DNA from 3 places in the Paenibacillus sp. sg306046 genome. Region 3 is predicted to be linked to each of the others. Evidence: riboswitches for the same ligand, from Rfam matches in the RefSeq annotation. Region 3 holds a riboswitch; each other region holds the start of a gene.

What was found. A riboswitch is a leader RNA that binds a small molecule or an ion and turns the genes downstream of it on or off. The one in region 3 is predicted to bind cyclic di-AMP.
Region 1: linked by a shared signal. The riboswitch ahead of AC6ROY_RS02470 (C40 family peptidase) and the one ahead of AC6ROY_RS12130 (CAP domain-containing protein) in region 3 are both predicted to bind cyclic di-AMP.
Region 2: linked by a shared signal. The riboswitch ahead of AC6ROY_RS14395 (TrkH family potassium uptake protein) and the one ahead of AC6ROY_RS12130 (CAP domain-containing protein) in region 3 are both predicted to bind cyclic di-AMP.

The regions. Positions count from the first base shown of each region.
Region 1 is NZ_JCAMRT010000002.1:99,692-107,340, forward strand. It holds gene AC6ROY_RS02450 (cache domain-containing sensor histidine kinase) at 1-1,530, shown strand, start outside; gene AC6ROY_RS02455 (response regulator) at 1,527-3,155, shown strand; gene AC6ROY_RS02460 (GTP-binding protein) at 3,344-4,558, shown strand; gene rpmG (50S ribosomal protein L33) at 4,555-4,704, shown strand; cyclic di-AMP (ydaO/yuaA leader) riboswitch at 4,914-5,055, shown strand; gene AC6ROY_RS02470 (C40 family peptidase) at 5,056-5,940, shown strand; gene AC6ROY_RS02475 (glycoside hydrolase family 88/105 protein) at 6,272-7,312, shown strand; gene AC6ROY_RS02480 (ABC transporter substrate-binding protein) at 7,412-7,649, opposite strand, start outside.
Region 2 is NZ_JCAMRT010000012.1:153,198-160,846, forward strand. It holds gene uvrC (excinuclease ABC subunit UvrC) at 1-1,302, shown strand, start outside; gene AC6ROY_RS14385 (RelB antitoxin-like protein) at 1,466-1,924, shown strand; gene AC6ROY_RS14390 (CPBP family intramembrane glutamic endopeptidase) at 2,256-3,881, opposite strand; cyclic di-AMP (ydaO/yuaA leader) riboswitch at 4,170-4,342, shown strand; gene AC6ROY_RS14395 (TrkH family potassium uptake protein) at 4,410-5,786, shown strand; gene AC6ROY_RS14400 (potassium channel family protein) at 5,802-6,464, shown strand; gene AC6ROY_RS14405 (LysR family transcriptional regulator) at 6,494-7,411, opposite strand.
Region 3 is NZ_JCAMRT010000010.1:24,452-32,100, reverse strand. It holds gene AC6ROY_RS12140 (non-ribosomal peptide synthetase family protein) at 1-1,904, opposite strand, end outside; gene AC6ROY_RS12135 (methyl-accepting chemotaxis protein) at 1,924-3,678, opposite strand; cyclic di-AMP (ydaO/yuaA leader) riboswitch at 4,155-4,289, shown strand; gene AC6ROY_RS12130 (CAP domain-containing protein) at 4,298-5,254, shown strand; gene AC6ROY_RS12125 (antibiotic biosynthesis monooxygenase) at 5,384-5,719, opposite strand; gene AC6ROY_RS12120 (NAD(P)/FAD-dependent oxidoreductase) at 5,960-6,862, opposite strand; gene AC6ROY_RS12115 (Rrf2 family transcriptional regulator) at 6,948-7,349, opposite strand; gene AC6ROY_RS12110 (helix-turn-helix domain-containing protein) at 7,484-7,649, opposite strand, start outside.

The sequences.
Region 1 (7,649 bases), on a different contig from region 3:
GACAAGGCGGAAACAAAATACGCAATGCTGCTGCGCCGCCGGGAAATCTCCGATATGCTGCACCATATGCTGGTGATCAACACCGGCATCGGCTCCATTGAGATTTATTCCGATCTGTTTAATGATGTGCCGTACAGCTCGACGGACCTCGTCTATCCGGTGTCGCGTATTGCCGGAGAGCCGTGGTTTGCTGCGCTCAAGCAGGCGGATTCCGTGTGGATTGCGGCGAGTGAGGGCGATGCCTCGGCTTCGCTGATCGGCTACGCCCAGCATATGTTCAACAGCCGCGGCGAGACGAACGGCTATCTGGTCATCCGAATGTCGCAGCAGGACGTGCTGCGCAAGTTCGCGGATGTGCCGATGGTGCTGGAGGGCCAGGTGCTGGTCGTCGATACGGGCGGCAAAGTGATCGTTCAGGTCAATGATCCGCATCGCGCGGGCGAGCAGCCGGTGCTCGATGCCGACTGGCTCACCCGGCATTCGCACACGCTGGATGACGGCTATGAGCTGTTCCGCAAGGATGACCAGTCGTATCTGGTCGTGTTCTCCAAGCCGAATCCGGTGCAGTGGCGGCTCGTGCAAATTATTCCGACCCGTGCGCTGCTCGCTTCGACGGAGCGGGCTGGCTGGTATGTGCTGGTAATCGGCGGACTGGGGCTGATCCTCTCGGCGCTGCTTGCTTATGCGCTGGTGCGGAGCACCGTCAAGCCGCTTCGGCGGCTGATGATGGAGATGAAGCGGGTCGAGCGCGGCGACTTTCAGGCGAAGGCGATCGCTTCGTATACAGAGGAATACGTGCAGCTTTCCTTCAGCTTCAACCATATGGTGTCCAGGCTGAAGGAGCTGATGGACAGCGTGCAGAAGGAAAGCAAGCTGAAGCGCGAGGCGCAGACGAGCCTGCTGGAAGCGCAGATCAAGCCGCATTTCCTGTACAACACGCTTGACATGATTCACTGGCGGGCGATGGATTACCAGGCGCATGACATTAGCCGGATGATTACACAGCTCGGCAAGCTGCTGCGGATCGGACTAAGCGGAGGCAAGCTGTTTATCCGCGTGCGCGACGAGCTGGAGCATGCCCGCTGCTATATCGGCATTCAGCAGGAGCGGCTGCCGTTTTCAATCCTGTGCACCGAGCAGGTCGAGCCTCAGGTGCGCAGCTGCTTTATTCCGAAAATTATTTTGCAGCCGCTGATCGAAAATGCCGTCATGCACGGCAAGCCGGAGCAATCGGATCAAGTGCTGCAGCTCGGCATTCAAATCCGGGAGCGGCAGACGGAGGGCCAGACGCGATTTCTGGAGCTGCGTCTGACCGACAACGGCCGCGGGCTGCCGCCGGGCTGGGAGCTGGAGCAGACGACCGGTATCGGCATTCGCAATGTGCATCAGCGCATCGGGCTGTACTGCGGACCTGCTTACGGCTTGCAGCTTGCAAACCGCGAGGAGGGCGGCGTCGAGGTGACCGTGCGGCTGCCGCTGATCGAAACGGAGGAGCAACTAAAATGTTGGCTGGACGGTGAAAACGGATGAGAACGATTTTGCTTGTGGACGATGAGGCGCATATTTTGCAGGCTTTGTCCCAGCATATCGGCTGGTCGAAGCTCGGGCTGACGGTTGCGGCCACAGCGACGAATGGCTTGGAGGCGCTGGCCCGCTACCGGGAATTGAAGCCGGATCTGGTTATGACGGATGTCTATATGCCTGAGATGAACGGAATCGAGCTGGTCGAGGCGCTTCGCCAGGAGAGCCTGGAGCTGCCGATTGTGATCCTGAGCGGCTTCGAGGAATTCGAAAATGCGCGGCAGGCAATGCGCTGGGGCGTCAACCATTTTCTGCTCAAGCCGGCCAGCGTATCCGAAATCGAGTCCGTGGTTGCCGAACTGCTGCAGGAGCTGGATCATGCAGAGCAGAAGCGGCGGCTGGACGAGCATTACCGTCAGGAAATCGGTAGGCTGCTGCCGTATTTGCGCGAGAAGTTTTTCCATGAGCTGTTGACGACCCGCTTTTTGGCGCATGAGATTCACGACGAGCGGCTTGCGTATCTCGGCCTGCCTCGTCCGCGCCGGGCGGCGGCGGTCAGCGTGCGGATCGCAAGACCGGCGTTTCTGACGCGGCTGGAGGAGCGGGATTGGCAGCTGCTGCGATTCGGGGCGGACAATGTGATTCGGGAGCTGCTGGAGGCGGAGCTGAGCGGTGGGACGGTACATGGCGGGGTGATTGATTATTCCGACAATGTGTTTGTCCTGCTGCTGTTGTCCGCCGAGGGAGGAACAGGCGGCGAGGAGAAGCTGTCGCGGTTCTGCGAGCAGCTCGGACGGCTGGCGACGGAGAAAATCAGCACGCTGCTCAAAATTGAAGCGCTCGCCGGCATCGGCTCTGTGAAGCATGGCCTGCATGAGCTGATCGACTCCTACCTGGAGAGCCGGAAGGCGCTGGAGGCGGCGGAATACCAGGGCTCCGGCCAAGTATACCCGTACCGCGAGCTGGAGCGGCTGGATACAACCTTTGACCAGTATGCCCCGCTGCTCAAGGAATGGAACGAAGCTTTGTCCGGCAAAGCACTCGATCAGGCCAAGGCACAGTGGGCGCAAATTCACGCGCGGCTGGAGGCGGAGGTTAGCGGCTCATTGGCCGATATCCAGACGATCTGCGTCGGCCTCTTCAGCTCCATGATGCTCGCCTGGCATGACGGGCTGGCGCAGCAGGCTCCGCCGCGCACCATGTCGCAGTTTTTGCGGGAAATTCAACAGTGGTACACGCTCAAGGACCTCGTCCGCTGGATGAACGAGCTGGTAGGCGAATGGCTGCTGATCGTGCAGCAGGAGCAGTCGGGCCGCAAGGGCAACCGGCTGGTGGACAATGTGAAGCAGCATGTGGAGCTGCACTACAACGAAGAGATCAGCTTTGCAGCGTTGGCCAAGGAGCTGTACGTGCATCCGAAATATTTGAGCCAGCTGTTCAAGCGGGTGACCGGACAAAACTTTGTCCATTATCTCAATCAATTCCGCATCCAGAAGGCGATTGCTTATTTGCAGTCCGGCCAGCATATGGTGTATGAGGTCGGCGAGATGGTCGGCTTTAGCAATGCCGCGTATTTCAGCCAAGTGTTCAAGATGGTGACGGGCAAAAGTCCGTCCGATTTTTTCCGCGTCTAGCCGATGCAGGTGTGACGTATAGACCGAATGAGGATCGAGTATGCGGGCAGCCTGAGGGCTGCCTTTTTGCTTGTAGCAAGGAGCGCGACCGCTCGATACCGATTTTTCCCCTGCCGGTTGACAGAGCCGGCGTTTGTTTGTACAATACATTTATTCGTAAAAATTACAAATTGGAGCTGAGCAACAGGATGACAACAAAGCAAATTCCGGTGACGGTGCTGAGCGGCTATCTGGGAGCGGGCAAGACGACAATTCTCAATCACGTGCTACATAACCGCGACGGGTTGAAGGTAGCGGTAATCGTGAATGATTTGAGCGAGGTGAATATAGATGCCGGGCTGATTCGCGACGGAGGGGGCTTGTCCCGCACCAGTGAAACGCTTGTCGAGATGTCCAACGGCTGTATTTGCTGTACGCTGCGGGAGGACTTGCTGCGCGAGGTCGAGCGACTGGCCAAAGCCGACCGCTTTGATTATGTGCTGATCGAATCGACCGGAGTTGGCGAGCCGTTGCCGGTTGCGCAAACCTTTACGTATGTGAATGAGGAGAGCGGCATTGACCTGTCCCAATATTGCCGGCTTGATACGATGGTGACCGTCGTCGATGCGTATCGGTTCTGGCATGACTATGCCTCCGGCGAAACGCTGCTGGAGCGCGGCGAGGCGGTCGGCGAGGACGATACGCGAGATGTGGTGGACTTGCTGATTGATCAGATCGAATTTTGCGACGTCCTGATTCTGAATAAATGCGACAAGGTCGATGCGGACGAGCTGGATGAGCTGGAGGCGGTGCTGCGCAAGCTGCAGCCTCGCGCCCGTCTGATCCGGGCTGAGCAGGGCGTTGTGCAGCCGTCGGACATTTTAAACACCGGGCTGTTTGATTTTGAAGCCGTGAGCGCATCGGCCGGTTGGATGCAGGAGCTGGAGAAGCCGGAGCATACGCCGGAAACGGAGGAATACGGGATCACCTCCTTTGTCTACGAGCGGGTCAAGCCGTTTCATCCGCAGCGCCTGATGGGCTGGATGGTGGAATGGCCCGCCGAGGTCGTCCGGGCCAAAGGGATGGCATGGCTCGCCAGCCGCAACGAGATGGGACAAAGCCTCAGTCAGGCCGGACCGTCGATTCAATTTGGCCCGGCGGGCTACTGGGTTGCGGCGCTGCCGGAGGCGGAACGGGTGAGCCTGCTGCAGGAGGACCCCGAGCTGGCGAAGTCGTGGCATCCGGTATATGGGGATCGGATCAACAAGCTGGTGCTGATCGGGATCGGCATGGATCGAGAAGCGATTACCGCAACGCTGGATGCGGCGCTGCTGACGGACGAAGAGCTGGGGCAGCCTTGGAGCCGGTTTGCAGACCCGTTCCCAGGAGCCGTTGCGGAGCTGGGGGAGGTGAATGCAAGATGAGAGTTGTTGTGACGTTGGCTTGCACCGAGACGGGCGACCGCAATTATACGACGAGCAAGAACAAAAAAACACATCCAGGCCGGATGGAGCTTAAAAAGTATTGCCCTCGCCTCAAACGTGTGACCTTGCACCGCGAGACGAGATAGGGTTGTCGGCACAAGGGGGCCCTGCAGGATAGGTCGCAGGTTAGTTGAACTTTACCGTACGGGCCTCTATAATGGGACTTGCATGAATAAGCCCTGTATGCAAGCGGGAAAGCGTGGGAATTCCTGATCTTGAATGGGAGCCTGCGGCAATGTGCCTGCTGCATATCGAGCTTATTTCTGTGTCCAAACCTTGCTGCCGCACAGCAAGCAACATTAAACGGCCGAATCCAGCTCAGCAGAAGGGCTGGTACGGGGGATGATTTACTTGGGGTGAATGCTTGCGCCAGCGAGCTAGGGAGCGACCTCTTCCGAATCCGTCAACTAACCTCGAAGGCTACAGGAGGAATACGTTTGAACCGTTTTTACAAAACGCTTGTTTTCTCATGCGCACTGACGGCTGCCGGGCTCGTCTCCGGCTATGCCGCTACGTCGGCGCATGCCGCTTCAACGGAAGTCAAGGTGCAGGTCAATGACAGTCTGGTTAACTTTCCGGATGCGCAGCCGTTTATTGACACGGCCAATACGCTGCAAATTCCGCTGCGCCTGCTGGTCGAAAACCTCGGCTACAAGCTGGAGTGGAGCAAGGAGGCCGATCGGGTCAAGGTGACGCTGACGAGCGACAAGCAAACCATCCAGCTGCAAACGGGAGACAAGCAAGCGATCGTCAACGGCAAACCGGTAGCCATGGATACGCCGGCCCGATTTGAGCAGGGGCGCGTGTTTCTGCCGCTGCGGTTTGTGTCGGAAACGTTCGGCTACCGTGTTCAGTGGGATGCGAGCAACCGGATCGCCATCATTAATGAAGACGGCAACTACCATGCGCCAGCCTGGTATAAGTCAGCCAATCCAGCCCCGGCTGCGGCTGCCCCTCCGGCGCCGTCGCTTATTCAAACGGCTGCGCAATATGTGGGCACCCCTTACGTGTATGGCGGACAAACGCTGAATGGCTTCGATTGCTCGGGATTTGTCGGCTACATTTTTCAACAGAAGGGCGTTTCGCTGCCCCGTACCTCTGCCGACATGTATGCGGATCTTGATCAAACGGTGACGGACCTGCAGGAAGGCGATCTGGTCTTTTTCGCTGAAAAAAACAAAGTGTTTCACGTCGGCATTTATGCAGGGAACGGCCAGTTTATTTCCTCCGTGTCCTCGGCGGGCGTTTCCTTCGCCAGCTTGACGGGCGGCTATTGGGGCAAACGGTATGTGGGAGCCAAGCGGGTTGCAGCCGGCGCCTGACCCCCTGAACATTGTCCGGCCTGGCCTTTTGAAATGGATGACGATTGCTTTTCGAACAAACATACACCGTCCCCGGCTTTCGCAGCCGGAGGACTGCCTGAACCCGCCTGATGGCGGGTTTATTTTAGGTTTACCCGGCTGGCAGCTTGCTTAAACGAAGCGACAACTGGCAATGGACAAGCAGCAGAGGGCAACGAAAACGACCGGGCGCAAGGAACAGGCCATTGAACGTATGACAGGAGTGGGAAAAGTTGTTGTATATTTGCGACTCATCTGAACGCGTCGCCGCTCATACATATAGTGTAGCCTTTGAACCAGGGAGGACGACGCAATGGTCAAGCTCGCAGAGCATGAACAATGGCGGCAAACCGCCGAACGGGTGTACGCGTATATGCTGGCCGATCACCGGGGGAACTGGGGACTTGATATTCATCATTGGGATTGGGTACCGGGGGTTGGCGTCATTGCGATGCTGGCTTATTACGAGCAGCTTGGGGAGCCGCACATTCTGGACACGCTGATTCGATGGACCACGGACCATTTGCAGCAGGCGGAAGCAAACAAGGTGATCAACTCGATGGCGCCGTTTGCCATTTTCCCTGAGCTGTACCGTCATACAGGGGACCCTGTGCTGCTGCAGACGGCTAGGCGGGTGGCGGATTGGATGATCCATGAGGCGCCACGGACAAGGGAGGGCGCATGGGAGCACACGGTGACGGAGGACGTGAGCTTTCCGGAGCAGGTGTGGGCCGATACGGTATTTATGGCGGGGCTGTTTATGGCCCGGATGGGACGGCTGACGGGAGACCCGACTTATATCGCCGAGGCGCTGCGCCAGCTGGAGCTGCACCTGGAGCTGCTGCAGGACCCGGACACCGGGGTGCTGTTTCACGGCTGGAACTGCAGCGAGCGCCATTTTATGTCCGGAGCAAGATGGACGCGCGCCAACGCCTGGATTGCGGTTGCGACGCCGATGATGGTCGGGGAGCTTGCCCCGATTCCCGCTGCGGTGACAGCACGCTACACAAGGCTGATGCAGGGGCTGATTCGCTTCCAGCAGGCGGATGGGCTGTGGGCGACGGTGATGGACCGGGCCGACTTTTACCCGGAAACGTCCGGCAGCGCAGGCATCGCCTGCGGCATCCTGAAGGCGGTCAAGCTGAATATGCTGGACCCGGGATGTCTGGAGGCGGCTGATCGGGCGCTGTCGGCGGTGCTGACGAAGGCGCTGCCCTCGGGAGAGGTAACCGGCGTATCCGGCGGGACGCCGGTGATGGAGACCGTGGAGGCTTATCAGGAAATCGCGCAGTACCCGACGTTGTACGGGCAAGGTCTTGTGCTGATGCTGCTGGCCGAGCAGCTCGGCCGCTAACCTAAAACACATGCTTCGGAGCCAGTGCCGGAGCATGTGTTTTTTACATTGAGGAAAGGCGATAGCACCGGCCTGACAAACACGCCGCCCGTGCTTGCTTTAGCGGGCGACGGCGCTCAAGGCGAGAAGCTCATTTACGATCTGCGCTCTGCCCTGCGGGGACCAGCTGAGCATCGCCCAGTTGGAGGTAAACCGGGTCCGGCTGCGGGAAACCGCGAGGCTGGCGTGCCATTCGGGCGTTGTTTGCAGCTGCCGCCATACCGAAGCATTTGGCGTTCCGGCTTCCGGCTCAAAAATAAACAGATAATCGGTTCCAAGGTCCTGGTATTGGTCAGGC
Region 2 (7,649 bases), on a different contig from region 3:
TTTATTTCATTTGTTACCCAGTATTACAGTGATAATCCGGCGCTGCCCAAGGAGATTTTTTTGCCGATCAGCGCCGGGGGGCAGGCGGAGGATAGCGAAGCCGCACCCGCAGGCGGCCGTGCGCCCGCACTCGCAGCCGGGACAGCAGGCATGGAGCCGGTCGAGCCGGTTGGAGCAGCGGATCACGCGCAAGAAGTGGCGCCGGGATCCGGGGCAGCTGGCGGGCCGGAAGCGAACTCGGACTTGGAGTCCGAGTCCGTCCGTGCGGATACAGCAGTTGGAGACACGGCAGCCGTATCCGGTCTGATCGCCGAGTCTGCTGCTGCTTATGAAGCAGTTGCGGCAGCCGACGAGCGTGCGGCGGTGGAGCTTGCCGGATCGACTACAGCCGATACCGCGAATGATGGAGGGCTGGCTGAGGTGAAGTCCGATGTCAAGGAAGCGCTGGAAAGCTGGCTGAAGGTACGCGTGCACATGCCTCGCCGCGGGTTGAAAAAAAACATGGTGGAAATGGCGGGCGATAATGCCCGCGTGGCGCTTAACGAAAAGTTTAAGCTGATCGAACGCGATGCGGAGCGGACGGTCCAGGCAGTGGAAAACCTCGGCAGTTATTTGGGCACCGGGACGATTCACCGGATCGAGGCGTTTGATAACTCGAATATCCAAGGCTCCGATCCGGTATCGGCGATGGTTGTCTTTACGGACGGCAAGCCGGACCGCAAGGAGTACCGCAAGTACAAGATCAAGACGGTGCAAGGCCCGGACGATTATGAAACGATGCGCGAGGTCGTGCGCAGGCGGTACGAGCGCGTGCTCAAGGAAGGGCTGCGTCTGCCCGATCTGATCGTCATCGACGGCGGACGGGGACATCTGGCCGCGGCGGTGGATGTGCTGGAAAATGAGCTGGGCTTGTTTTTGCCCGTCTGCGGCCTGGTGAAGGATGCGAAGCATAAGACGGCACAGCTGCTGATGGGTGATCCCGCCGAGGTAGTGCCGCTGCCGCGCGACAGTCAGGAGTTTTACTTGCTGCAGCGGATTCAGGACGAGGTGCACCGCTTCGCGATCACGTTCCACCGCGAGACGCGGGCCAAGTCGATGACTGTCTCAACGCTGGATTCGATCAGCGGCATCGGAGAAAAGCGGCGCAAGGCGCTGCTCAAGCATTTCGGCTCGCTGAAAAAAATCAGGGAAGCGTCCGTCGCAGACTTCAAGCCGCTCGGAATCGGCGAAAAGCTGGCGGCGCATATTTTGGCCGAGCTGAACGGGGATGAGGAGACCCAGACGCATGCTGGGGATGCTTGAGGCGTTCTTTATTAAAAGCTGTTCCTCATAGACATGGTGAAGTCTTGACGATTAGACATACTCCAAGCAGGACATAAATAGAATATTAAAAATGCGCAGTATGTACACTTTGTACATTACGTACATTTTACTCGCTGTGTTATATGATTGGAGGTAAGGAGGGATGATGATGGAAGCTTTACTAGCTACGCAGGTTCGTGCTAATATGGGCAGTTTTATTGATACTGTCGTCCGCGAGAAGCCGCAGGCGATTCGAAGAAATCGTGACCTTATTGTTGCTACTTCGTGGGAGCATATGCGTTTTTTTCTTGGTGTTTACGAGTTAAACTTTGAATTTGAACAAGATGTGGATGGTCGTTATGTCGGTAGCATTGAAGAGATTGATTTTATTGTTGCCGATGGTTCCTCCCTGGAAGAGCTTCGCTTGAACTTATCACGCCAATTAGTTGATTACGCTACAGACTATATCGCAGACTACCCGAAGTATTTTCATGCCCCCAATACGAAGGTTCATGCGCCATATATCGTTCGTGTCTTGCTTGAAGACGACATTGAATCCGTTACACGCTTGTTACACGGATATTATGCCAAGTTGGAGAGACCAAGAGCGTTGGCTCAATAAGAATGGTTATACCAGGTCAAAGAGACTGGCGGAGATAAAATATACGAAAAGACAGAACCAGACGGGACCATTCGAAGAACCGTAGTATCTAAGGGGACAGGCGACATCGGAAAAGGGTTGCTGGAAAGAATTATAAAGAAGCAACTCGGTATTATCCGAGATGAGTATAACCGTCTGAAATAGTAGAGGGATCTTGCCAGTGCGAAGTGTCTTTATGTGAATACCCGAATCAACGGTCAGCAGCGCTGCCGATGGCTCGGGTTGTTTGCGATGCGTCTTGCCGCTGAGCCAGCGGCCAGGCTGCCGCTGAGCCAGCAGCGTGGCGCTTGCTTTAAGGAAGCCGCGCTACGGGCAGCGACGGCGGGCGGCGCAGCCGTCCGTGCAGCTTGCTGAGCAGCAAGCCGACAGCCGCCGGGACAAGGAAATACGCGAAGCCTGTGGCCGCTTGCAGCGTGTTCCCGTCGTATACCAGCGACAGTCCCATCAAAATGCTGTCCATCGACGCATGGGCGAAGACGGCCGTCAGAAAGCCGTAACGGAGAAACACATACCCGAAGATGACGCCGATCACGGTGACTTCGATCAGCCGTGTATACACCGGATAAATCGGGTATTGCGTGTGGCTCATCGCCCAGATGACGCTGGGGATCAAGACGGCTACAGCCGGGCTGCGGGTCAACCGCAGCAACAGCGATACGCCGAGCAGCCGGTAAATTGCCTCCTCCGAAATGGCTGCCGACCAGGCAAGCAGCGGGAACAGCGCCGGCTGCCTCATGTTGTAGACGGAGTCGGACGGATCATTCACCGCCCACACGTCGAATACGGCCGAGGCGGACACAAACAGCATCTGCTGGACGCCGAGTATAAACAGGCCTATGACATAGCCGTCCTGCATGGATTGCTTGGCTTGCGCGCCAAAGTCGTCGTCCCTCCAGACCGGCCATGGACGTTTGCCGCTGTTTTGCATCAGCCGGCCGCCCGCGAGCATCGCGAAATACGTCGAGACGGCCATCAGCGTGACATAAATGTTGATGATCCATAAATAAAGGATAGCGTTAAGATCTGACGGGCCGCTTCCATGAGTCGTGCGGAACGCAGGCAGCATATTGAAATTGTTCAGTACGTACAAGGCGAGAAAAACAAGCGCGAGCACAAGCCCGCGGGTAAACGTAATTTGCCGCCGCTGACGGATGACGATAAAGAGCGCGGCCAGCGCCATAGCCAGCGAAGCAAGCAAGCTGATGCGGGTCAGCAAGCCGGACATGTCATCCTGCTGCTCCTGCCAGCTCAGGAAGCTGTCCGGCGGCGGAAATACCGGGCGGAAGGCGATGACCTTCCCGCCAGCGATTTGCAGCTGCAGCTCCAGCGGCGCTTCGCCGATTCGCTCCGTTTTGCTGACGAAGACAAGCACCGCTTCGCCCGCCGGGTTGCTCCTGTTACGCTGCGTGAAGCCTGCTAGGTCGAAGCCCATGTCGCGCACCGCTTGCTCGGCGGCAGCCTCCGGGCTGCTTTCCAGCGTTGGCAGCGTTTCGGTGCGGGCAGTGGGCGCTTTGTATGCGCTGAAGCTCAGCAAGCTGCCGGTCGTGAAATTTACGCCCGCATAATACGTCGCTGCGCCATCCTGAATTTCCACCTCGTAAAAATCGAGCGGGAAGCGCGCCGCGAATCGGGCTTGGTATTCCTCAGCCAGCTTCGCCTGCTGCAAGTATCCGCTGCGCGACATCGACGACTGGAACAGCGTATGGGCGGTGTACGTCTGCGACAGGCCGAAGCGGCGGTCGATGAAGGCGGCGGCCGCCTCCACGGCGGCCTGCTTGCTGATTGCAGGACCGGCCGGCGGTTTCGCGTTTTCGGAGGGACGCTTGTCGAACAACGGAGCGGCATAGGACAAGCCGAAATAAAGCAGCAGCCCGATAAGGGCGAGCAGCAGCGGGGGGCGGTGCTGAAAGGTTGGCATGGCGCACTCCTTGTCCGGTTCAAAATTAGGCCGAGTCCGGCACAGACTCATCATGTAGCCGTTGCTGGTGGGCCTGATCAGCCTGCATTTGTATTGTATTCGCAGCACAGCTCATCCATGCTTGCTGATAATTGTATGATAACACGCGTAAGAACCGGAAAAAACAAGCGAGCGCAAGCGCCGACCGTATGGGATCGCTTACATATACTGCGGACTCGCTTTATTCGCGTACAAAGGGGAAAAACAGCTTTGTACTTCTGTTCAAACCCGCTTATAATTCATATGAATTGAATCGCAAAGCCGAATTTCAAAGATGCCGCTTTTGCATCGCGCATTGAAAACGGGGGAACCATGAAACTTGGGGTGAATTCCGTGCCCGGCCGTCAGGCTGCGGGGCATGGATAGGGTGCCTGTACATCCGAATCCGACAGCTAACCTCGTAGGCTTGTATGCAGGAACCTTGTACACAGCACTGGGTTTCCCGTGCTTTTTTTGTTGTTCACAAACGGTAATGAGGTGCCCCATGAGATGAAAAAAAACGCTCACGCCGTGAAAAAATTCGAACTGACGCCGCCGCAAATTCTTGTAGCCGGCTTTGCCGCGATCGTCTTGCTGGGTACGGTGCTGCTTATGCTGCCTGTCTCGGCGGCCGACGGCAATCCGACGCCGCTGCTTGATGCGTTGTTTACGGCAACCTCGGCGACCTGTGTCACCGGACTTGTCGTGGTGGATACCGGGCTGCACTGGTCGTTGTTCGGCAAAGTGGTCATCGCCGTGCTGATCCAGGTCGGAGGTCTCGGCTTTATGACGATGTCAACCTTGTTTGCATTTATGCTTAAGAAGCGGATTTCGCTCAAGGAGCGGCTGATCCTGCAGGAAGCGATGAATCAGGGCAGCATGGAAGGCATCATACGTCTGATTCGCAAGGTGCTGATTTATTCGCTGACGATCGAAGTGGCGGCCGCGGTCGTGCTGGCGATCCGTTGGTCGTTTGACCTCGGACTGGTCCGGGGGATCGGCTACGGTGTGTTTCACGCCATTTCGTTTTTTAATAATGCGGGCTTTGATTTATTCGGCCCGGTGACGGGACCGTTTTCCGGTTTGACTGCATACGCCGCTGATGTCACGGTAAATGTCGTGTCGATGGCGCTTATTGTGCTGGGAGGACTCGGGTTTGTCGTGTTGTCGGATTTGCTGGAGCTGAGGAAAAGGTCGTTCAGGCAAAAGCATAAGCTGTCGCTGCACTCCAAGGTGGTGCTGTCGGCAAGCGGTCTGCTGATCGCGCTTGGCGCCGTCGTCATTTTTATGTTCGAATATTCCAATACGCGAACGCTTGGGCCACTCGGCTGGGACGGCAAGCTGCTGGCCTCCTTCTTTCAATCCGTATCGCCGCGGACCGCTGGCGCCAATACCGTCGATATAGCCGGGCTGCGCCAGGCGACCCAGTTTTTCATCATCATTCTGATGTTTATTGGAGCTTCGCCCGGCTCAACGGGCGGCGGAGTGAAGACGACGACGTTTACAGTGCTTGTCGGAGCCATGATGGCGATGATTCGGGGCAAGGAGGACATCGTGTTATTCCGGTACCGTCTCGGCAAAGACCGGATTTTGAAGGCGATCACGCTGACGATGCTGGCGTTGTTTCTGGTGATGACGGTGACGATGCTGCTGTCGACGACGGAGGATCACAGCTTCCTGATGATTTTGTTCGAGGTTGTCTCGGCATTCGGCACGGTCGGGCTCAGTATGGGACTGACGCCCGAGCTGTCAAGCTTCGGCAAGGTGCTGATTGCGTTTACGATGTTTGCCGGCCGTCTGGGATTGCTGACGCTTGCTTATGCGCTCACGCCCAAAGCCGAGAAAGAGCTGTACAGATACCCGGAAGGGAAAATCACCATCGGATAGGGGAAAAGACACAGGATGAAACGCAGTCAATATGCAGTCATCGGTTTGGGCCGATTCGGCTCCAGTTTGGCCAAAGAGCTGATCAAGCTTGGCTATGAGGTTATGGGCATTGATAAGGATGAGGAAGCGGTTGAGGCGCTGAGTGATGAGCTAACCCATGTAGTCGTAGCCGATTCGACGGACGAGGACGTGATTCGGTCGCTAGGTCTGCGTAACTTTGACTGTGTGGTTGTGTCCATCGGCGACGATATCCAGGCGAGCATTTTAACGACGATTTTGCTCAAGGATACCGGGACGAAGATGGTCGTAGCCAAAGCGCTGTCCGAGCTGCATGGCAAGGTGCTGGACAAGATCGGCGTCGATCGCGTCATTTTCCCGGAACGCGATATGGGCGTTCGGGTGGCGCATCAGCTCGTTTCGCCGAACTTGCTCGATTATATCGAGCTGTCCAGCGAATATACGATTGCCGAGCTGACCGTGCCGCGCTGTCTGAACGGGCGGACGCTCAAGGATCTCGACACGCGGGCCAAATACGGCTGCAGCATCGTTGCTATTAATAAGAAGGAAGGCGTCATTATCGCCCCGACGGCGACCGATTCGGTGGAGGAGAAGGACGTGATGGTCATCATCGGCACAAATGATCAGATCGACCACTTCGAGAAGGCCGTTATCCGCTAAGCGGGGCCGGCGCGCTTTTGCCGCCGGATTCAGCCTGAACCGGGCGTCGCCCGCTGCCGCTGCTGGCAGTGCTTGACCGCCAGCTCAATAAACAGCCGAATCGGCGGCTCCAGGGCGGCCTCCTCCGTATACAGGAGCGAGGTCGTTCTTTTTGTTTGCTCCAGCTCGGGGATAAAGCGGACGATCAGGCCGTTATTTTCCACCAGCGTATGGCGCAGGTAGGACTCCGGCAGCAGGGTGGCCGTCTGACAGGTGGCGGCCAGACGAATGATCGCCTCGAACGAGTCGATCTCCATTTTCACATCGGGATGGACGCCGCACCGGTGAAACATCTCGTCCATCAGCACCCGGTACCAGGTGCCGCGCGAGAACAAAATCATCGGCAGCTCATGCAGCTCCGCAATCGTCAGCTCGGAACGGTCCACATACGGATGGTCGGCGGGCAGCACGAGGCAGAGCGGATCGTCGAACAGCGGCAGGCAGATGAGTCCGGGGTCGTCAATTTTCGACGCGACGAGGCCGACATCGACCTTTTTCTCCTTAACAAACGGCACCATCTCATGCGTCTTGCCGGTCAGCGCCTTGATATCGGTCAGCGGATGCGCGCGGGCGTAAATGGTCACCAGATCGGGCAGCGTCGATTGGAGCGTCGTCAGGCTGGCGCCGATCACGAGGCTGGCGGGCTTCGTATTTGTCTTGAAGCTGCGCAGCGATTGCTGCAGCTTGCGTTCCAGCCGCTGCTGGTCGAGCGCATATTCGTAGCATATTTCCCCGGCGCGCGTCAGCTCCAGCCGTTTTCCCTTGCGGCGAAACAATTCGACGCCAAGCTCCTCCTCCAGCTTCATCATTTTGCGCGACAGCGCGGGCTGCGAGATGTTCAGCACCTGGGAAGCCTTGTTCAGGCTTTGCTGCTGCACCACCGTAACGAAAGTACCGAACAACTCCATCTGTGAGCCGCCTCCTTGACAAGTTCCATATATGCATACAGGTTATAAGTGATTATAAGAAATCCGCACTTCCATTATAAGCGAAACAGGAGTAGTATGGTAGTGTCACGGATTGTTCACAAAACGCACCGCGAATGGTATAAAAGACTGTCGAATCATGGAAAATAGGCTTAGCGTTTTTTGTTGACGCTCTCAGGCGTCGGGAGTACAATGAGTAGTGGTTTTTAAGAAGGCCGTG
Region 3 (7,649 bases):
ACCTGCGAGTCGCGACGCGTCACGTATTCAATCGTGCCGTCTTCGAGCAGCTTCACAATATCTCCCGATTTATACACCAGCTTGCCCGGCTCGAAGGGACTCGGAATAAACGCCGAAGCCGTGCGCTCCGGCTGCCCGAGATATCCCTTGGCCAGCCCGACGCTGGCGATCAACAGCTCTCCGGGCACGTTCACCGGGCAAAGCTGCAGCTCGCGGTTCACGATGTAGACCTTGTAGTTGCCGTTCGGCTTTCCGATCGGGATATGGGTGCTTTTTTCCGGGAACGGCTTGGCGACGCGATGAAACGTCGTCCCGACCGTGCATTCCGTCGGCCCGTACAAGTTGTAGATGTCCGTGCGGTACTCGGATTTGTGCTGGAACGTCCGCACTTGCTCGCCATACAGCGCTTCGCCTGCAATCATGACGCTGCGCAGCCCGCTCAGCTTGCGGAAGCCTTCCTCCGACAGCCGAACGGCCATCTGATTGAAAAACACGGTAGGCACAGCCGGAATGACAGTCGCCTGCACCTGTTCGACGGCCAAGGCGAAGGCTTCGACCGAAACGCGCTCTTCGGCTGACAGCAGGTACAGATGCGCTCCGCAAAACAGCGCGCTTACGACTTCCCAGACGGAAGCGTCGAAGCTGAAGGAAGCAAACTGAGTCAACACGTCGCGCTCCGTTATTGCGAACTGATCGACGATAAATGCTCCCAGGTTGACCACTCCGTCATGCGCGAGCATCGTGCCCTTCGGGTTGCCCGTTGAGCCGGACGTGTAGATCACGTACGCCAGATCCTCAGGCTGCACCTCCACCTCCGGGTTATGCGCCGGATAGCCGCTCAGCTCGGTATCCGTGTCCACCGACAGGATGCGGATTTCCGTATCCGGGTTATCCGTAAGCGAGCGGGCCCGATCCAGGTACGCCGCTTTGGTCAGCATGTAGGCGATTTTCGTATCCTCCACAATATAGCGAATGCGGTCCTCCGGATATTCAGGGTCAAGCGGCACGTAGGCCCCTCCGGCTTTCATCACCCCAAGCAGGCATACAATCGTGTCCAGACTGCGCTCCATAAAGATGGTGACGAAATCGCCCTTGCGCAGCCCGCTGGCCAGCAGTCGATGCGCGATCCGGTTAGCTCGTTCATTCAACGCCCGGTACGTGTATAATTCCGCAGCGGCCGAAATGGCGGGACGTTCGGGAAATTCGCCCGCGGCCTGCTCAAACATCCGGTGAAACGTCATGCCCTGCGGGGAGTTGAAGGCCGTATCATTCAATTCGGCATACATGGCCTGTTCGCCGATTGACAAAATATCCATATTTCCAATGCTCAGCGTTTCATCCTGCAGGACAGCTGTAGCCAGCTTGAAAAAAGATTCGCTAAACCGCTGAATTCTTTTTTCTTGCAATAAAGAAGCATCGTACTCCAAGCGCAGCGCAAGCTCGCCGTCACCGCCGGTCAGCTCCCAGCCGAGCAGCTGGTTTCTTGCATCCGCCACCTTGCGGTTCAGGCTGAGGAAGGTTTCAGGTCTCCCGGCCCCCGCATTGGCAGACGGCTCCAGCAATTGTCGGCGTATAAGCTGCTTCACGTCACGGAAGGTTCGGGCTTCCTCCAATGAAACCTGCAGAGTTATCGCCGCATATTTATTCGTAGCTGTGCCGATTACAAACTCATGCTCTCCCGAATACCGGTAAAGTAATGAGATATAAGCGGTTAGTAAGACAAGTAATTGATCCTCTTCGGTCATGGCCTGATCGGACCACGTATCCACGAAGTCGGAAGGAAGCTTGATTTCGCTGTGAGCATACGTATAGGTTCTGAGGGAGCGATCAACATCCAAAGGAATCTGAAGCAGCGCCAGTTCTAGTTCTTCCCTGTTATCCGATTGTTTTGTCTCTAGGATCATATTACACCGATCTCACCTTTCAGAGTTTCTTCACTTTAAATTGCTTAATCAGCTCATGCAGTTCTTCAGCGGACGAAGACAGCACGTTGGAAGACTCGACGATCGTTTGCAGATGGTGCTTTTGCTCATCAATAGAGTGCGTAATTTCATTAGCGTTCGAAGCTGTTTTGCTTACGGCTACATTCAGCTCGTCCGCAGTCGCCGAAATTTCTTCAGCACCTGCCGAAATTTCCTGCGCAGCGCTGGAGACGTCCTGAATTTGCAGCGATACCTTTCTCGTGGAGGTCAAAATTTCGGAGAACAGCCTGCCCGTTTCTTCAGCCATAACCATGCCCTTCCCCACAACCTCTGTGCCATGGCTCATGGATTGCGCAACCTGATGAATTTCGGATTGCACCTCCTTGATCAACGCTGAAATCTGATCGGCGGACTGATGGGATTGCTCGGCCAGCTTGCGCACTTCGCCGGCAACGACTGAAAATCCGCGGCCATGCTCGCCGACGCGCGAAGCTTCAATGGCGGCATTCAAGGCAAGCATATTCGTTTGATTGGCAATACCGGTAATCAGACCGAGAATGTTGCCGATTTCTTGCGAGCGGCGATCCAGCAGGCCGACGGTTGCCGAAGTGTCCTTTACAAACTGGTCGATCACTTTCATTTGCTCAGCCATGTCTTGCACCGCCATATCTCCTTGCGACGATTTGCGCTCCACGTCGTTTGCTTCGTCGGCTACGCCAGAGGAGCTGTGGGCAATCGTCTGGATAACGCCGGAAATTTCGGAAATGGCCCGTGAGCTTTCCGTGCTGGAGCTTTCCTGGTGTTTGATGTTGTCGGCTATCATTTTGATATGCTCATTGATCGCTTCGGCATGCTGATTGTTTTCTTCCATCGTGGAGTAGAGGCTCTTCGCCGAATCGGCCACCTGGACAGACAGCTCCTGAACCTTCACAATGGTATTGTTCATCTTGCGGGTCATGATGTTAAACTTATCGTTGATAATCCCGAGGTCATCGCGCCCTGTCTTGATCTCCACGTCAAGATTGCCCGCACTCACCTGCTCGATTCCCCGAATCAGCTCCTTGATCGGCGAGAGCGTGCGTTTGACAATGTAGAACTGCACAAGCAGGATCAGCACAAGCGAACCGGCCAAAATCAACAACCCGTATGTAAGAAGCGTCTTGAGTCCATTTGGAACGGCAGAAGCATCCGCATCAACGGCAAAATAAGCAAAGATACGGCCACTGCTGTCCTTCAAAGGATAAGCAATCGTGACCCAGGTGCCGAGCGTGTCGTCATATACGGTGGAAAATTCGGAATTTTGCGAGGCCAGCATTTTGGTCACCGTATCAACGACGACCTGCGGCTGCTCGTACATATCGCCAATCCCCAAATTCCCCTCCTTCAACGGCTGCACCAGATGCGTCGGCACCGCCGTGATGGAGGTTTTGTTCCCGTCCTTCAGCTCCGTGCCGAAAATATAGGCTTGGGCAATCGTCGGATTGTACTTGCTCGCCGAATCCATCAAATCGCGCAGCTCGGCCTGCACAGGGCCGTCATAGCTTTTTTCCTGCATGGCTTTCTGTACCTTGCCAATGTCAATTTGCTTGAACCAGGCTGCGGTAACCGTTTCGATCTGGTTGTGAAGCTGCTTGATCAGTATCGACTTCTGAATAAAGTAGCTGGAGATAATCAGAAGCGCCCCAATCAGGACAATGTTGATCGATGAAAGCAGCAGATTTTTTGCATAAAACGACATACCGGTTTTCTTGTCCATGTTGATGCGGTTCCTCCAATATAAAATAGATTTTAAAGGGATCTAACGTGTTGCGAGTATCCTCCCCCTTTGCGGCCAAAACAAATGTCGCTGCACCGCCGTCAGTTTACATAATTCGACAAAGTTCAGGACATTTTTTCCATTATACCATAATTTACTTCGATGTCTTCACCAATAAATGGGACACGCGGTTTCCACATCTGGAAGCCCCCGGATAAATCGCAATCCGTCAGGGACAATCGTCCCCCTGAAGCTCGGAAATCCTCAACGAAAAAAACCGAAATTTCCGCGTTTTGACGCGGAGTTTCGGCTTTTTTAGGTCTAAAAACGTATAGGCGCAGTCCTGCTTTTCTCAATTTTGAACGTATTGTAAATTTTAACATGGAAACTTTTACGGGATGCTTCGCCTTGTGGATCATGTTACTATGAGGCAACCGCAACGAACGGCTCGCTTGGGCCAGTTCGGGCGGACAAAACTAAACGAAAGGCCGAAGCTTCTGTAAGAAGCGCGGGGAACCCACGATTCAGGGGTGAAGCCGCATCTGCGGCCGGGTGATTGCTCTTTGACCCGAACCCGTCAGCTAACCTCGCAGGCCAACATAAGGAGAGGATGGATGTAATGCGTTTCAAAAAAACCGTTTTGACAGGTGCGCTCGCCATTAGTGTCGTTGCTGGAGCAGGCTCTGCCTTTGCAGCGCCGACGACTGCTCCGATCGGACAGGATCTCATCGCGAACCGTCTTCAGCAAACGTACGGATTGTCGCTGAACGAGCTGCTTCAACACGTTCAAGGCGCTAACCTTCGCATAGTATGCCCGCAATTGCAAGGCAATTATCCGGGCCTGCAAGACTTGTATGGCGGCGGCTTCTTCGGGGGCTATACGCCTGCTCCGGTGACGCCGGGCTCTGACGCTGGAACGCCGGACAACGGCTCCGTTCCGGGCTCTGACGCCGGAACGCCGGACAGCGGCTCCGTTCCAGGCTCTGACGCTGGAACGCCGGACAACGGCTCCGTTCCAGGCTCTGACGCTGGAACGCCGGACAGCGGCTCCGTTCCGGGCTCTGACGCCGGAACGCCGGACAGCGGCTCTATTCCGGGCTCTGACGCCGGAACGCCGACGCCAGACACGGGAACGGCTCCGGGAACGCCGGCAGGAGGCACAGAAGCGCCGGCAGCGCCAAGCGCGCCGTCCGGTACAGACACGGCCTCTGCTTACGCTGAGCAAGTGGTGACAATCGTGAACGCCGAGCGGGCCAAAGCCGGCTTGTCGCCGCTGACGAGCGACCCGGCGCTTGCCAATATGGCGCTGGATAAAGCGAAGGATATGTACAGCCGCAATTATTTCGATCATACGTCGCCGACTTACGGCTCTCCATTTGATATGATGAAAACTTATGGCATTAACTATTCATACGCCGGCGAAAATATCGCCAAAGGACAACGTGATCCGCAAGAGGTTATGACTGCCTGGATGAACAGTGCAGGCCATCGGCAAAATATAATGAGCCCGAACTATACGAAAATCGGCGTTGCTTACTACAATGGCGTTTGGGTGCAGGAGTTTATTGCGAATTAAAGAAACGAAATCGGTTGATGCCTTAGTCTCATGAGCAAGCTCTAACACCCCTTTCCTCCGAACGAGTCGGAAGCCATGACGGCTTCCCCGTTCTGGAGTAAGGGGTGTTTGGCTATCTGTAACTTTTCGCTAAGCTTCGGAACCGGCAGCTTGACCGACGCGCGCTGCTTTCAATTCATACATATTAACAGTGGTGCTAATGACAAAGTCCGGAGGCGTGCGATCCTTCTGGTTGCGATGCCCCTCGATATGCTCCGGGCTTCGTTCCCAGTTTTTCCACGCTTCCTCCGATTCCCAGCGAATCATGACCAAAACCTCATCCATATCCTTGCTGCGTTTATTTACCATGACGCTAATATCGAGCAGGCCGGGCATCTTGTCCATCGCACCCGGCCGACTGAATCGCTCGATGATTGTATCGGCATGTCCCGGCTTCGCTTGAATCGTTCTCGTCTGAATCAGCATGCTAGAAGTCTCCTTTGCCTGGCTGGTATACTTGCATCCGTGTTTTCGCGGTTGCTTTTCTTGCGATAATCGAATTCTTCAGCTCCGCTGAAAACTTATACATTCGATTATCTTAAAATATACCTGCCGCAAGCAAAAAGCTGAATGGATTATCCGGCGGCGGCATAGACGATTTGACCGGCTGCCCTCCAGACACGGCTCCCTGCGAGATCAGCCACGAACGTCCGCGCTCCGTTTTCGTTAAGCGAAATCGTCCTCCGTCAGCTCCAAATTAATGGCGGCAGCCGCTCTGCTGCCCGCTGCGGCGGCAAGGATCAGCTGAGAAGGCATCACGTAAGCGGCATCCCCTGCGGCGTACAAGCCCGGAACCGTGCTTTTGCCCCACTCATCGGCGGCAATCCCGCCCAGCTTGTTCACTTCATACTGCAGCGACGCTTCAAAGGACGCATGCGGAAGCCATTCAGGAGCAACAAACCCGCCCGTTCGCTCAATGCGGGTCCCGTCAGCGAATTCCACCTGCCGCAATTTCCCTGCTTCGCCGATAAACGCGGCCACTTCCTGCTCGGTCACCTCGATCCGTCTCGCTTGCAGCAGCAGCTTCTGTTCCTCGCTCAGCACCGCCTGCCCGTTCGTGCAGATAACCAGATTTTGACTCCAGTTATAGAGCAGCTTCGTCAGATGGAATACACTCGGCTGTGTCGAGACAACGATCAGCGGCTGATCCCGAAGCTCCCATCCGTCGCAATAAGGGCAATTAAACAAGCTCGTTCCATAACATTCACGCAGACCCGGAATGTCCGGCAGCACCTCGCGGAGACCTGTCGCCACCAGCACCTTGCGCGCTTCAAGCCTTTCCCCGTCCCCCATACTCAGAGTAAAGGTATCGCCGCTCCGCTGAATATCCGCCGCCTTCCCCACCCGATGCTCCACGGACGGATACCGCAGCACTTCCTCGTAAGCGATACGCCGGAATTCGGATGGAGTTACGCCATCCCGGGTCAAAAAGCCGTGTGAAGCATGCGTCACTTTATTTCTCGGCTCGTTATTGTCCAGCAAGGCCACCTTCCTCCGGGCTCTCCCAAGCACAAGCGCCGCATTTAAACCGGCAGGTCCTCCACCAATAATGACACAATCATAGATCAACGTCAGTTCCTCCTTTAGTTCAATGCCCAAATAAAAGACTTAAAAGATTCTTTATATCTCTGATTATATAAAAAATAGCTGTGGCTTAGGGAGCCACGGTTATTTTTTTGGCAAGCTCAGATAGTTTTTGCCGCTCCAAATATTGCTCAAGCTCTTCTTCCGCCGACAGCATCACCTTCTGAATGAGGCATCCGTCCCCATGATCCAGCCCGCAATCAAATAAGGACGCCGTGCCTTCAATCGCATGAATAATATCGAGAAACGAAAGATTTTCCCAGTTCCGCTTTAACGTATACCCGCCGTTAGCCCCTGAAACCGATTCGATCATGCCGGCCTTGACGAGCTTGGTCAATATTTTGGATAAATACGTAGGGGAAACATTCTGCCGCTCCGCCAGCTGCTGCACGCCGACAGGCTTATTCGGACTAGCGGCCACGAGAAACAGCATCGTGTGCAGGGCGTAATTGGTCGCCTTCGAATATTTCATCCAACCATCCACCTCAATCAAGGATTTAACATGTCTATAATATACTTTATAATTCCCTGCTGTCAACTGCCACAAAGCCTGCCATCCGGCCCTGCCCGGGGCAACAAGTCCGACATACGTACGGGAACAAGCCGCTACAGCTTTCCCTGCAGCAGCTCGTCCATAATCTGATGCTGGCCTAGCGGCGACCAGCTCCGGCCGATCCAGTTCGACGCCAGCCGAACCCGGCGGCTAACGTCGAGCGGCGTCCCGCCGCAAGCCGCGCCCGGCTGCAGCCGTGTCAGCAGATCGGCCTCGTTC